Regions from separate parts of the Paenarthrobacter sp. TE3676 genome, predicted to be linked through region 2. Evidence: riboswitches for the same ligand, from Rfam matches in the RefSeq annotation. Region 2 holds a riboswitch; the other holds the start of a gene.
What was found. A riboswitch is a leader RNA that binds a small molecule or an ion and turns the genes downstream of it on or off. The one in region 2 is predicted to bind glycine.
Positions count from the first base shown of each region.

Region 1 (7,223 bases), on a different contig from region 2:
TGGCCAAACAGTGAGGGCCCGGCGTCTGCTTGTCACCACAGGCCTGATCGACGTCCTGCCCGACGTTGAGGGCATCCGCGAACGCTGGGGCCGTGACGTCCTGCACTGCCCGTATTGCCACGGCTGGGAGGTTCGGAACAAAGCGATCGGAATCCTGGGTTCAGTGCCGATGGCGTTGCACCAGGCGTTACTGTTCCGTCAATGGAGCCCCAACATCACCTTGTTCCTCAATGACGTTGTGGAGCCAACGGAAGAACAGTGGGAGCAATTGGCTGCCCGCTCTATCACGGTGGTGGACGGCAAAGTCCAGGCGCTGGAAGTAACTGACGACGCACTGACCGGTGTTGTCCTGGCAGCGGGAACTGTGATTCCTGTGGACGCTGTGGTTACCGGCCCACGATTGGAGGCGAGATCGGACGTGCTGGAATCCCTCGGCGTCCCCACCGTAGAGCACCCGATGGGCGTCGGGACCCATGTTGAAGTGAATCCCGCGGGCGGGGCAACCTCGGTGCCCGGAGTATGGGCCGCCGGGAACGTCACTGATCTGACGGGTCAGGTGATGGCCTCGGCCGCCGCAGGTGTCATGGCAGGCGCTGCAATCAATGCCGATCTCATGATGGAAGAGACCAGGGTGGCTGTGGAGGAAGCTCGCCAAGCAGCTCTGGCCCATCAGCCCAGCTGATCAGAACGCACAAAACCATCGACGTGAGGGCCCAGTCCGAGGACGATTAAGGGACAGCCACTGAGGAGGTTGGACAATGTGCTACGCGTACTATGACGACTTTGAGCGGCGCACGAAGAAGGACTCCGCGCGCAAGCCTGAGGCGCACACGACTGAGGCACCCAAGGACCAGGAACCTGCACAGAACCGTCCGCGGACGGAAGGAACGCTGTGGACTTTCCTGGCCCGCCGTCGCGGGGAATCTGAGGTTCCCGAACCGAGGATCGACCGCATCCGCGAGAAAGTCTAGGCACGCCCCGGATCCGATCCTGGAAGCTGGACACGCTCGCAGAAGTAAGCAAAGGAAAGGCGCTGCACTCGCAGCGCCTTTCCTTTGTGGCTATCTGTAGGAGAACCAGCCTAGGACTTGGTGGCCAAGTATTCCCGGGCAGCCGTCACTAGCGCTTCCGTTCCGCGCGCCAGCGTCGGCTGGATGACGGGCGCAAAGTACGGCGAATGATTCGACGGTATGTCCTCGGGAAGGCGGCCCGTGGTTGCCCACTCTTTGAACAAGGAAGGCTCGGCACCACCCAGGAACCAGAAGACCAGGGGAGCTCCGGCAGCTTTTGCCAAGGCTCCAACGTCTTCGCTTCCTGACACAGGGCCGGGGTCGATGATCTGTGTTTCGCCAAACTTTTCCCTGAAAGCTGCAGATACCCTCTCGGTCGCAGCTCGATCGTTGACGGTCAGCGGGAAATGCTCTTCGAAATGAATCTCAGGGTCCTTGGGTGCACCTGAAGCTGTGGATTCACCCTTGGCTATACGTTCAATTGAGGCGAGGATTTTGTCCCTGATGGCATCACTGAATGTACGGACGCTGAGGCCCAAGGTTGCCGTCTCGGGAATGATGTTGTTCTTGGTCCCTGAGTGAATCTGCCCGACAGTCACCACTGCGGAGTCACTGGGGGCGAGCTCACGCGACACAATACCCTGCAACCGGACAGTGGTTGCAGCAGCCATCAGCACGGGGTCAATAGTGGTCTCCGGACGTGATCCGTGGCCTCCCCGCCCATGCAAGGTGATGTTGAGGGAGTCTGCGGATGCCATGGTGACGCCGGGACGGATACCGAACCACCCGGCGGGAAAAGGTGCCACATGTTGGCCCAGGACGACGTCCGGTTTGGGCACTGCGTCGTACAGCCCATCGGCAACCATGGTTTCGGCCCCGCCGCCCCATTCTTCAGCCGGCTGGAAGAGCGCGATCAGGGTGCCCTGCCACTCATGACGCTGCGCCGCCAGGATATCCACAGCGCCGACGAGGCAGCTCACGTGCACATCGTGGCCGCAAGCATGCATAACGGGCATGTCCTTGCCCTCATGATCAACACCCACAGCGGTGCTTGCGTAATCCAAACCCGTTGCTTCCTTGACCGGCAAGGCATCCATGTCGGCCCTGAGCATCACAACCGGTCCGGGTCCGTTGTCCAGAACGCCCACAACCCCGGTCTTTCCGATGTTGCGATGAACGGTAAAGCCAAGATCTTCGAGATAGCCCGCGGCGATTCCGGCTGTTCGGGTCTCCTGGAACGACAACTCCGGATGGGCGTGCAGGTCCTTATAAAGCTCTTCGAGGTCAATGGTCATGAGTCTGCCCTTTTTATTCGACGCCTATGTCTGGCCAGTGTATCCAGCCCGAATCTGCAAAGACCGGGAAGCCCCGGCACACTGGATGGCATGAACGATTCTGAATCAGTCACCACGCAGCAATCCACGGTTGAGGAATGGACCAAAGCCTTGGCGGAATCCACCGGCTCACCAGGCGGGGGTGCCGGGACCGGGGTCATGCTCTCCATCGCGGCCTCGTTGACGTCCATGGTGGCCGGATATACCGAGGCGGAGGAAGATCAGCGCGAACGGCTCACGGGCATCCACTCCCGGGCGCACGAACTCCGACGAACTGCCCTTCAGTTGGCCGACGACGACGCGTCCGCCTCGAACGCCTTCGGAGCCGCCTTCCGCCTCGACCCCGGTCCGGAGCGCGACGACGCAATACATCAAGCATCCGTCGATGCTGCCAAGGCATCAGCAGTTCTGGGGGAGCGGGCTATTAACGCAGTTGAAGACCTCGGCTGGCTCGCTTCAAACGGCAATTCAGCGCTTATCGCTGACGTCGTGGTGGGCTTCGGAGCCCTCCGCGCAGCCATAGCCGGAGCCCGAACCAACGTGAGTTTCGACCTCGCATCTTTGACCTCCGCAGGCGCCAAACTCGAGGAAGTCCGGGAACAGCACCCGGAGCTATGGAACACGGTCAGCCGGCTCAGTGCCGCCCTCGACAGGATCGACGAACTGACCGCCGGCGTGGACAAAAAAGCGGCGCCGACCGAAGCCATGTAGCTTCAGCCGGCGCCGTGCCCAACTACTGCGCCTTCGGCGCCGTGCCCAACTACTGCGCCTTCGGCGCTGTGCCTACTACTGTGCCTTCGGCACACGCCGGAGTACGACGGCGGCGAGCACTGCCGCACCAGCCATCAGTACCAGCCCAATGGCCGCAGTGATGTGGACGCCGGACTCGAAAGCTGTCCGGGCGGCGACCGTCAGCGCCTCCGACAATGGGGCCGGAAGGGCAGCCGCTGCATCAACCGCACCAGCAAGCGTTTCAGTGGACTTACCGGCCGCTTGCGTGGATACACCGTCCGGAATGACGAGGTTGTGCTGGTAGGAAGCAGTGAGGATCGAGCCAAGCACTGCCGTTCCCAAGAGCGAGCCCAACTCATAGCCGGTCTCGGAAATGGCCGAGGCGGCGCCGGATTTGTCGGCCGGAACGGAGGCCAGGATGAGGTCGTTGGAGATGGTCTCCGCAGCACCAACACCTATTGCGAGTACGGTCAGGGCCGACAACAGGAACACGGGTCCGCTGCCATGGTCACCCACCACCACAATCAGGTATCCCACTCCGCTGAGAGTTAGTCCCGCAGCCACAACGAACCCAGGCTGTACGCGCTTGACCAGCGGCACTACCAGCAGGCCGGCGATGACCGTAGCCAGGAGAGCAGGAATCATTGCAATGCCGGCCTCCATAGGGGACTGGCCCTCAACAAGTTGCAGGTGCTGGGCGAAGAAGTAGATGAAGCCCGTCATGGAGAAGAGGGACAGGACGTTCGCCACGATTGCGGTACTGAACACCTTGTTCTTGAACAATGAGACGTCCAGCATGGGGCTCTCGATCCGCTGCTGGCGGCGGACGAAGATAATGCCCATCACCACGCCGAACCCCATGAAGGCAGCCGCGGACGCCCCGAAGCCGTGAACCGCGAATTCCTTGATGCCGTAAACCAACGGCGCCATGGTGACCACGGACAGGAGAATGCTGGGCACGTCCACCCGGCCGGGATTGGCGTCCTTCGATTCAGGAATCAAGACCCGGCCGAAAGCAAGTAGCGGCAGGAGCAGGAAAGCCGCCACCAGGAACACGGCACCCCACCAGAAGTGCTCCACCAACCAGCCACCGAAGATCGGGCCAAGGGCGGCACCACCGGAGAAACCGGCGGCCCAGACGGCGATCGCGAGCCGACGCCGGTTGGGATCGGTGAAGATGTTCCGGATCAGGGACAGGGTTGATGGCATCAGCATGGCGCCGAAGACGCCCAGGCCCGCGCGGCCGGCGATGAGCCATTCAGCGGAAGGCGCGAAAGCTGTAGCAGCCGAAACCGCTGCGAAGCCCGTGCTGCCGAGCAGGAGCAGCCGGCGTCGTCCGATTCTGTCGCCCAAGTTGCCCATGGACACCAACAATGCTGCGAGGACCAGCGGGTAGGCGTCAACAATCCACAGCAATTGGACGCCGCCCACGTCCAACGAACGGGCGATCTCGGGCAGTGCAAATGTGAGCGCGGTGTTGTCCACGGCCACCAGCAGCACCGGAAACATCAGGAGTGCCAGAGCCGTCCAGTCGCGCCACGGTGCTGCCTGACCCTTAACGGGCTGAGCGGAACGGGGTGCTTGGGTTGATGACGGCGAGAACATGTAACTCACTGTACCGTCCAGACGGTACAGTTTCAAATAGAAGCCCGTAAGCCTTTAGGGAATGATGGACACATGCCACGAAAACCAGTTGCCCGGGACGCCGTCCTGGATGCGTTCGAAGCCCTCCTTATCGAGGTAGGGGAGCGTGCCGCCACGCTCGACGCTGTTGCCAAGCGGGCAGGCGTGTCCAAGGGCGGTCTGCTCTACCACTTCCCCAATAAGGAAGCGCTGATCACGGCCCTTTTGGAGCGCCTGGACCTGCTCGCCGATGAAGATACCGAGCTGATGAAGGCTGCCCCCGATGGTTCGGCCGCCTACTTCATCCGCTCCTCGCTCTGGGCGGATACGCCCATGGACCGGGCCTTCGTCGCTGCCACAAGATTGGCCGAAGTTGCCCACGAGGAAACCCGCCGCAGGTTCGCCGCGATCCAGCAACGGTGGCTGGACGTGCTGGCTGAGGACGTCGGGCCGGAGGTTGCCAAGGCCGTCAGCTACATGGGCGACGGCCTCTATTTCAACGCGATTTTTGAAGGCGGGCAGGAGGGCGGCAACGCCGGGCGGGAGGCCGACGTCGAAATTCTGTTGGGAGTCCTTGAACGGTTGCGGAAGTAGCGGGTCTTCCATTTGCTGCGGGGCGCGGGACGTAGGACAATTAACCCTCGTGGCGTGCCGTACGCGGTGACCACACACAACTGAACATGCCTTTGATCTGCGGCGGGAGAGTCCTGCAAGCAAGTGATGCAGGCGCCGTAGGAGCAAACCCTCCCCAGGAATCTCTCAGGCCCACGCACCGCCGCGGCTAGGCGACTCTGGAAAGCAGCAGGTACTCAACTCACCTTCGGGTGAAGGGAGTGCTGTGCTCACCGACGGTGCAAGCGATGGTTGCTCAGGCAACGCGCGGAAACTCTCAGGTCCAATACAGAGCGGGGAGGAACCCAGCCGCTGTGGCGTACCCAAACGCTGCCCAAGTAATGGAGTTCCTTCGTGACGGTTAGTTCTGCCTCCACCACCTTCGTCGATCGGCATATCGGCGCCCGCCGCCAGGCCGACATTGAGACCATGCTCAAGTCCGTCGGCTACGACACTGTTGATTCGCTGGTCGACACCGCCGTCCCGAACGACATCCGCCAGGAAGTTGCCCTCACCCTGCAGAACGCGTTGAGTGAAGTTGAAGTTCTGACCGAGCTGCGCAAGCTCGCGTCCAAGAACAAGACGGCCGTTCAGATGATCGGCCAGGGCTACTACGACACCGTGACGCCGCCCGTGATCCGTCGGAATATCCTCGAATCCCCGGCTTGGTACACGGCTTACACCCCTTACCAGCCGGAAATCTCGCAGGGCCGCCTCGAGGCGCTCCTGAACTTCCAGACCATGGTCCAGGACCTGGTTGGGCTGCCGATCGCCAACGCGTCCCTACTGGATGAAGCAACCGCAGTGGCCGAAGCCGTCCTCATGATGCGCCGAGCCAACAAGAACAAGGCTGTCCAGGATGGCAAGACCGTCCTCGACGCAGACTGCCTCCCCCAGACCATTGCCATCGTCAAGGGCCGTGCCGAGGCGCTCGGCTTCGAAGTCGAGGTCGCTGACCTTTCCTTGGGTCTCCCGGAAGGTGCCATCAACGGCGTCGTCCTCCAGCAGCCCGGCGTTTCCGGCCGCGTGTTCGATCACTCTGCCGTGATTGCGGACGCCAAGGAGCGCGGTGCGCTGGTTACCGTTGCTGCCGACCTCCTGTCCCTGACCCTCATCATGCCTCCAGGCGAGCAGGGCGCCGACATCGCCGTCGGTTCGGCACAGCGCTTGGGCGTTCCGCTCTTCTTCGGTGGCCCGCACGCCGCCTACATGGCCGTCCAAAAGGGACTGGAGCGTTCCATGCCCGGCCGTTTGGTGGGCGTTTCCAAGGACGACGCCGGTGTCCCCGCCTACCGCTTGGCGCTGCAGACCCGCGAGCAGCACATCCGCCGCGAGAAGGCCACGTCCAACATCTGTACAGCGCAAGCACTGCTGGCCATCGTGGCCTCGATGTACGCCGTTTACCACGGCCCTGAGGGCCTCAAGGCGATCGCCGAAACCGCCCATGGCCACGCCCGCACGCTTGCAGCGTCCCTGAAGGCTGCCGGCGTCGAGGTCCTCCACGGTTCCTTCTTCGACACCATCACCGTCCGCGTTCCCGGCAAGGCTGCTGAAATCGTCGCCGCTGCCGAGGCCAAGGGCATCAACCTCCGTGGCATCGACGCTGACACGGTTGGCATCTCTGTTGATGAAACCACTACTCCCGGGATTGTCGGTCGTCTCCTTGATGTCTTTGGCGCTCCTGTACTTGAGTCTGCTGAAGGCTTCGCGCTTGAGGCTTCCGTGGAACGTACGAGCGACTTTATGCAGCACCCGGTGTTCAACACCCACCGCTCAGAAACCCAGCTCCTCCGCTACATCCGTAAGCTCTCGGACCGCGACCTCGCGCTGGACCGCACCATGATCCCATTGGGTTCCTGCACCATGAAGCTGAACGCCACGGCCGAGATGGAGGCGATTTCCTGGCCGGAGT
Region 1 covers NZ_JBWBQU010000011.1:120,052-127,274, forward strand. Annotated here, with positions in the region: gene ACZ881_RS21750 (NAD(P)/FAD-dependent oxidoreductase) at 1-682, shown strand, start outside; gene ACZ881_RS21755 (hypothetical protein) at 759-971, shown strand; gene ACZ881_RS21760 (amidohydrolase) at 1,082-2,305, opposite strand; gene ACZ881_RS21765 (cyclodeaminase/cyclohydrolase family protein) at 2,396-3,055, shown strand; gene ACZ881_RS21770 (MFS transporter) at 3,131-4,681, opposite strand; gene ACZ881_RS21775 (TetR/AcrR family transcriptional regulator) at 4,754-5,293, shown strand; glycine riboswitch at 5,387-5,484, shown strand; gene gcvP (aminomethyl-transferring glycine dehydrogenase) at 5,666-7,223, shown strand, end outside.
Region 1: it holds a riboswitch for glycine, as region 2 does, so the genes downstream of both, gcvP (aminomethyl-transferring glycine dehydrogenase) here and gcvP (aminomethyl-transferring glycine dehydrogenase) in region 2, are expected to answer to the same signal.

Region 2 (7,223 bases):
ACAAAGCCCCGAAAGAACCGAACTGGCCGCGGGTCTGGATCATCTGCGCCACACCCAATTGCGGGCCTTGCGCGGAGTGCAGCGCCATGAAGATGCCGCCCACCACGTTGCCGATGATGATGGCCACGATCGCCGGCACGAAGCCCAGGCCGAACACCGTGGTGGCGAGCCCGCCGGTCACGATGGTCATGATCATGATGTTCGAGCCGAACCAGATGGTGAAGAGGTCCCGGGCCTTGCCGTGGCGCTCGTTGACCGGGATGGGCTGGATGGTCTTGTCCTCGAGCCGGGGTACCTCAGTTGCCGGCGCACTCATGACGTAGCCCGGGATGCCGAAGCCAATTCACGGCCAACTGTGCTGTTTGCTTTGCTGCGGTTCACCATCAGCCCGAGAAGGTCGAAGACCAGCGTGGCGGCGGCGACGGTGGTGATGTCCGCGTGGTCATACGCCGGGGCGACTTCCACGACGTCGGCGCCCACGATGTTGATGCCGTTCAGCCCGCGGAGCAGGGCCAGGAGCTCGCGGGAGTGGAGCCCGCCCATCTCAGGAGTGCCGGTGCCGGGTGCGAAGGCCGGGTCAAGGACATCGATGTCGATGGAGACATAGACCGGGGTATCGCCGAGCCTGTCCTTGACGCGCTGGATAGCTGCGGGGACGCCGATGACGTCCAGGTCCGAGCAGCGGATGATCTGGAACCCGAATTCGTGGTCGCGGAGGAAGTCGTTGCGGTCGTAGACCGGCCCGCGGATACCCACGTGCATGGACTTGTCCTCCATAAGAAGGCCTTCTTCGAACGCCCGCCGGAAGATGGTGCCGTGCGTGATCGGCTGGTCGAAATAGGTGTCCCAAGTATCCAGGTGGGCGTCGAAATGCAGCAGGGCTACCGGACCATGGACCTTGTTCAGGGCCCGCAGCATGGGCAGGGCGATGGTGTGGTCGCCGCCGATGGAGATGAGCCGCTTGTCCTCGCTGATCAGGGGCAAGGCCTGCTCCTCGATTTCACGGACGGCCCGGGTGATGTCGTAGGGGGTGCAGGCGATGTCGCCGGCGTCCACTACCTGGGCTTCGTACACCGGTTCAACGTCGAGCTCCGGGTGGTACCCCGGGCGGAGGAGGCGGGAGGCTTCGCGGACTGCGGCGGGTCCGAAGCGGGCGCCGGGCCGGAAGGAGGTTCCGCCGTCGAACGGGACGCCGACGATCGCAATGTCGTAGTCCGGGACGCGGTCGATTTGGGGGAGACGGGCGAAAGTACCGAGGCCTGCATACCGGGGGACTTTGGTGGCGTCGACAGGGCCGATGGGCTTGTGCGTTGTCATTGACGGATCCTTGGGTTGAGGGGTGCTCGCCGTTGAGCGGGAAGTAAGTAATTCCATTCTTGGTGACGCGGATCACTCCGGATAGCGCTACATTGACTACAAATAGTTGAGGCGTTTAGACGAATGTCTAAGTGCCCCGGAACGTGGCGGCAAGACCGCCGGAAACGCAAGGGAACCGGAGCGCACAATGGCAATCACCGTGGGCGAACTCGTGGCTGAACCGCAGCTGGGACTCACCCTCCTGGCAGGAGCGGCAGGCCTCGAAAACCGCATTACCTGGGCTCACACGTCGGACCTTCCCAGGCTGTGGGAGTGGGTCACGGGCGGCGAACTCATGATGACCAACGGCCTGTCGATTCCCGCCGACGCCGAGGGCCAAGTGGCGCTCGCAGAGGCCTTGATGGACAGCGGCGCCAGCGCCTTGGCGATCGGCGAGAAAATGCATGCACCGCCGCTCACCGCGGAATTCATGGAAGCGTGCGAGCAACTCCCGTTGCCCCTGATCAACATCCCGTACCCGCTGCCGTTCATCGCGATCGCCCGGTCGGTGGCCGAGTCCTCCTTGCTCGAAGAATCCCGTCGGCTGCGGCAGACTGCCCGCGTCTACGATCTGCTCCGCACCGCCGGAGCCTCCGAAGACCACTGGCAGAGCCTGGTCCAGCGGCTGGCGACCGAGCTCGACGCGGACCTGTTCGTGGTGGACCGCCGCTGCCTCCATCCCTGGCACCCGGACGGTCAGGCGCTCCCGGTGTTCCTCTCCGAGGAGTGGGCGCCGCTGTCGGGGCAAGTGTCCCTCGCGGGAAAGAACTTCCAGTGGCATCGCATCCGCGGCAGGCACGTCCTCACCATGGACATTCCTACCCATGCCAACGCGCTCCTGGTGGTGCTGCCCAACAGCGAACCGCACCCGGACGCCGTCGTGCTTCTCCACGCCGCAACCGTGCTGGGACTGCAGCTTTCGCGCATCGTTTTGTCGCTGGAAGGCCGCCACCGGCTGGCCGGCGAGTTCCTCCTGCAGGCAATGGACGGACGCTTGGGCGTGGCCGAAATGGAGAGCCGGCTGGCAGCTTTCGAGGTTTCGCCCCAGGATTTCCTGCTCGCCTCACTGACGGCGGACGCCGCGGACAAAGCGGCGGACGACGGCGGCAGGCTGGCGAACGTGCACATCGAACTGTGGCGGCACGGGGTTGCGTCCGCGTCCTTGAAGCGGAACAACAGGCTCCATGTGGTGGTCCCGGCAGACGTGCCTGACGATGTCCTGATGCACTGTGCCGGCGTGGAAACCACGATCGGGATCAGCGCGCCGGCGGCCGTTGCGAACATCCAACGGGCGCTGCAGGAGTCCCTCTGGGCGCTCGGTTCCGCCCGCGCCAACAACCAAGGGCTGGCCCGCTATGCGGAGGGGCCCTCATGGCTGGGACTCACCGGTTTTGAGGAAGGAACCGCCCTGGTCCGGCGTCTTTTGGGTCCGATTTTCGACTACGAGCAGAGCCAGGAAGGTGATCTCATTGTCACCTTGAGGACGTATTTGGACTCGCAGCGGTCGTGGCAGAAGACTGCTTCAGCATTGTTCGCGCACCGACAAACCATCATCTACCGGATGCGGAAAATCGGCGAACTGACAGGGCTGGACATGGGTGAAACGTCCACCGTCGCCCAACTGTGGTTCGCTCTGCAGATCCATGAAGCGATGCATCAGTAGCCACACCTTGCTTGCGCTCCTTCAAAACAACCAGCTATGGTGTGAAGCGTGTCACTCACGTGATGCAACGCTTTTGATCTGCGGCGGGAGAGTCCTGCCGGTACATCCAGTCAGGCGCCGTAGGAGCAAATCCTCCCCAGGAATCTCTCAGGCCCATGTACCGCCGCGGTTAGGCAACTCTGGAAAGCAGTCCGGGTAACCGGGCTCACCGACGGTGCAAGCAGGCAACCATTCCTGCGGAATCTCTCAGGTCCAATACAGAGCGGGGAGGAACCCCACATCATCGTGGCGCTCACTGGGCGCCTGAATCATGGAGTTCCTCTTGACTGTTCAATCAACCCCCACCGCCTTCGCGGACCGGCACATCGGCGCCCGCCGCCAAGCCGACGTTGACACCATGCTCAAGGCCATCGGCTACGACTCTGTCGACGGCTTGGTAGACGTCGCCGTTCCCGATTCCATTCGCCAGGACACTGCCCTGAAGCTGCAGGACGCCCTCACCGAGGTGCAGGTCCTCGCCGAGCTCCGCAAGCTCGCTTCCAAGAACAAGACCGCTGTGCAGATGATCGGCCAGGGCTACTACGACACCGTCACACCCCCGGTCATTCGCCGCAACATCCTTGAAGCTCCCGCTTGGTACACGGCCTACACGCCGTACCAGCCGGAAATTTCCCAGGGCCGCCTGGAGGCACTGCTGAACTTCCAGACCATGGTGCAGGACCTCACCGGGCTTCCCGTGGCCAACGCCTCGCTGCTGGACGAAGCCACCGCCGTTGCCGAGGCCGTGCTGCTGATGCGCCGCGCCAACAAGTCCAAGACCGCCAAGGACGGCAAGACGGTCCTCGACGCCGACCTCCTCCCGCAGACCATCGCCATTGTGAAGGGACGCGCCGAGGCGTTGGGCTTCGAGGTTGAGATCGCTGATCTTTCGGCTGGACTTCCCGACGGCGACATCAACGGCATCGTCCTGCAGCAACCCGGCGTTTCCGGGCGCGTGTTCGATCACTCCGGCGTCATCGCTGACGCCAAGGAGCGCGGCGCGCTGGTCACGGTGGCCGCGGATTTGCTGGCGCTCACCCTCATCACGCCCCCGGGCGAGCAAGGTGCGGACCTCGCCGTCGGAACTGCGCAGCGCTTCGGCGTCCCGCTGTTCTTCGGCGGCCCGCACGCCGCGTACATGGCCGTCCGCGAAGGCATGGAACGCACCCTCCCGGGCCGCATCGTTGGGGTCTCCAAGGACAACGCCGGCGTCCCTGCTTACCGCCTGGCACTGCAGACCCGCGAGCAGCACATCCGTCGCGAGAAGGCGACGTCCAACATCTGCACCGCGCAGGCACTGCTCGCGATCGTAGCCTCGATGTACGCCGTCTACCACGGCCCGGAAGGCCTGAAAGCAATCGCCGAAACCGTCCACGGCCACGCCCGTGTTTTGGCTGCGACCCTGCAGAAGGCCGGCCGCGAACTCGTCTCCGAGGCTTTCTTCGACACCCTCACCGTCCGCGTCCCCGGCAAGGCAGACAAGGTCATCGCCGCCGCTGAAGCCCGCGGCATCAACCTGCGCCTCATCGATGCGGACATCGTTGGCGTCTCCATTGATGAAACCACGACGCCGGAGATCCTCTCCGCGGTAGCCGTCGCCTTCGGTGCCGGTCCGGTAGGGGACGTTACCGGATTCGAATTGCCCGCTGACGTAGTCCGGACATCCGATTTCCTGCAGCACCCGGTGTTCAACACGCACCGTTCCGAGACGCAGCTGTTGCGCTATATCCGCAAGCTGTCGGACCGTGACCTCGCACTGGACCGCACCATGATCCCGCTGGGTTCGTGCACCATGAAGCTGAACGCCACCGCTGAGATGGAGGCGATTTCCTGGCCGGAGTTCGCCTCCATCCACCCGTTCGCTCCGGACCACCAGACCGCGGGTTGGCGCGAGCTGATCGAGGACCTGGAAGCCGACCTCACCGAGATCACCGGCTACGACCAAGTCTCTATCCAGCCGAATGCCGGTTCCCAGGGCGAGCTCGCAGGCTTGCTTGCGATCCGCGGTTACCACCTGTCCCGCGGCGATGAGCAGCGCACTGTTTGCTTGATCCCGGCATCAGCCCACGGCACCAACGCGGCCTCGGCTGTGCTGGCGGGCATGAAGGTGGTTGTGGTGGCGACGGCTGCCGACGGCACGATCGATCACGCGGATCTCGCTGCGAAAATCGAGGCCCACCGCGAGGTTTTGTCGGCCATCATGATCACCTACCCGTCCACGCACGGTGTGTACGACGCCGACGTCCGCGAGGTCTGCGACGCGATCCACGCTGCCGGCGGCCAGGTGTACGTTGACGGTGCCAACTTGAATGCGCTGGTTGGTTTGGCCCAGCCGGGCAAGTTCGGCGGCGACGTGTCCCACCTGAACCTGCACAAAACCTTCTGCATCCCTCACGGCGGCGGTGGACCGGGCGTTGGCCCGGTTGCTGCGAAAGCCCACTTGGCTCCGTTCATGCCTGGCGACGCGAACAAAGCGGCGCATGAGGAGGGGCACGGCGTTGCGATCTCGGCTTCGCGTTATGGCTCGGCCGGTGTGCTGCCGATTTCGTGGGCATATGTGAAGCTCATGGGCGGCCAAGGACTGACGGAAGCCACCAAATCGGCTTTGTTGGCAGCCAATTACGTTGCTTCCCGCCTGGATGAGCACTTCCCGGTTTTGTACACGGGCGAGGGCGGACTCGTGGCCCACGAGTGCATCCTGGACCTACGTGAGCTGACCGCTCGCACAGGTGTCACCGCCGAGGATGTTGCCAAGCGCCTCATCGACTTCGGCTTCCACGCCCCCACGTTGGCGTTCCCGGTCGCCGGCACCTTGATGGTGGAACCCACCGAGTCCGAGGACCTGGCCGAGATTGACCGTTTCATCGAAGCCATGATCACCATCCGTGCGGAGATCGAGCAGGTGGCCAGCGGTGATTTCACTGTTGAGAAGTCGCCGCTGCGCAACGCACCGCACACGGCTGCCGCCGTCGTAAGTTCCGGCTGGGACCGCGACTACCCGCGGGAGCAGGCAGCGTTCCCCGTCCACCACCTGAAGCAGGACAAGTACTTCCCGCCGGTCGGCCGAATCGACGGCGCCGCAGGCGACCGCAACCTGGTGTGCTCCTGCCCTCCCCTCGAAGCGTTCGAGGACAACACTGCTGACTTCGAAAACTAAGGACTCCCGTCATGTCTGAGAATTACACAGCTCTTTACGAGCAGCACAAAAAGGCCGGTGCATCGTTTACGGACTTCGGCGGCTGGCAGATGCCCCTGAAGTACGAGTCCGAGCTCGCTGAGCATCATGCCGTCCGCAAGTCCGCTGGCTTGTTCGACCTCTCCCACATGGGTGAAGTCTGGGTCACCGGCCCGGACGCTGCGTCCTTCCTGGATTACGCACTCGTGGGCAAGCTGTCCGCTGTCGCCGTGGGCAAGGCCAAGTACTCGTTGATCTGCAATGCCGACGGCGGCATCATCGACGACCTCATTTCTTACCGCCACCCCGCTCCCGAAGAAGGCATCGACAAGTATCTGGTGGTCCCCAACGCGGGCAACGCGAAGGTGGTTGCTGCGGCACTGCTGGAGCGGGCGGCCGGCTTCGACGTCGTGGTGGAGGACGCTTCCGCTGAGACTTCACTCATCGCCGTGCAGGGCCCGAACGCCGAAGCCATCCTGCTGAAGCTGGTCCCCGCGGAGCAGCACGCGCTGGTCACGGAGCTGAAGTACTACGCGGCGGTTGAGGTCTCCATCAACGGGCAGGACCTGCTGCTGGCCCGCACCGGATACACCGGCGAGGACGGCTTCGAGATCTACATCCCCAACGTCGACGCCGCCGGTCTCTGGGAAGCACTGCTCGAAGCCGGCGAAGGACACGGACTCATCCCCGCCGGCCTCGCAGCCCGCGACTCACTGCGCTTGGAAGCCGGAATGCCCCTGTACGGCAACGAGCTCTCACGCCACGTCAACGCCTACGCGGCGGGACTGGGCCCGGTAGTTTCCCTGGCCAAGGAAAGCGACTTCATCGGCCGCGATGCGCTCACCGCCATCAAGGCCGCCGGCGTCGGCTCCGCTCTTGGACAGAAGCTCGTGGGCCTCAAAGGAACCGGACGCCGCGCCGCCCGCGCCCACTACTCGGTGCTGAAAGACGGTTCGCTCATCGGCGAAGTCACGTCCGGCCAGCCAAGCC
Region 2 covers NZ_JBWBQU010000007.1:3,379-10,601, reverse strand. Annotated here, with positions in the region: gene ACZ881_RS16490 (purine-cytosine permease family protein) at 1-316, opposite strand, end outside; gene speB (agmatinase) at 313-1,317, opposite strand; gene ACZ881_RS16480 (PucR family transcriptional regulator) at 1,505-3,019, shown strand; glycine riboswitch at 3,094-3,192, shown strand; gene gcvP (aminomethyl-transferring glycine dehydrogenase) at 3,330-6,215, shown strand; gene gcvT (glycine cleavage system aminomethyltransferase GcvT) at 6,227-7,223, shown strand, end outside.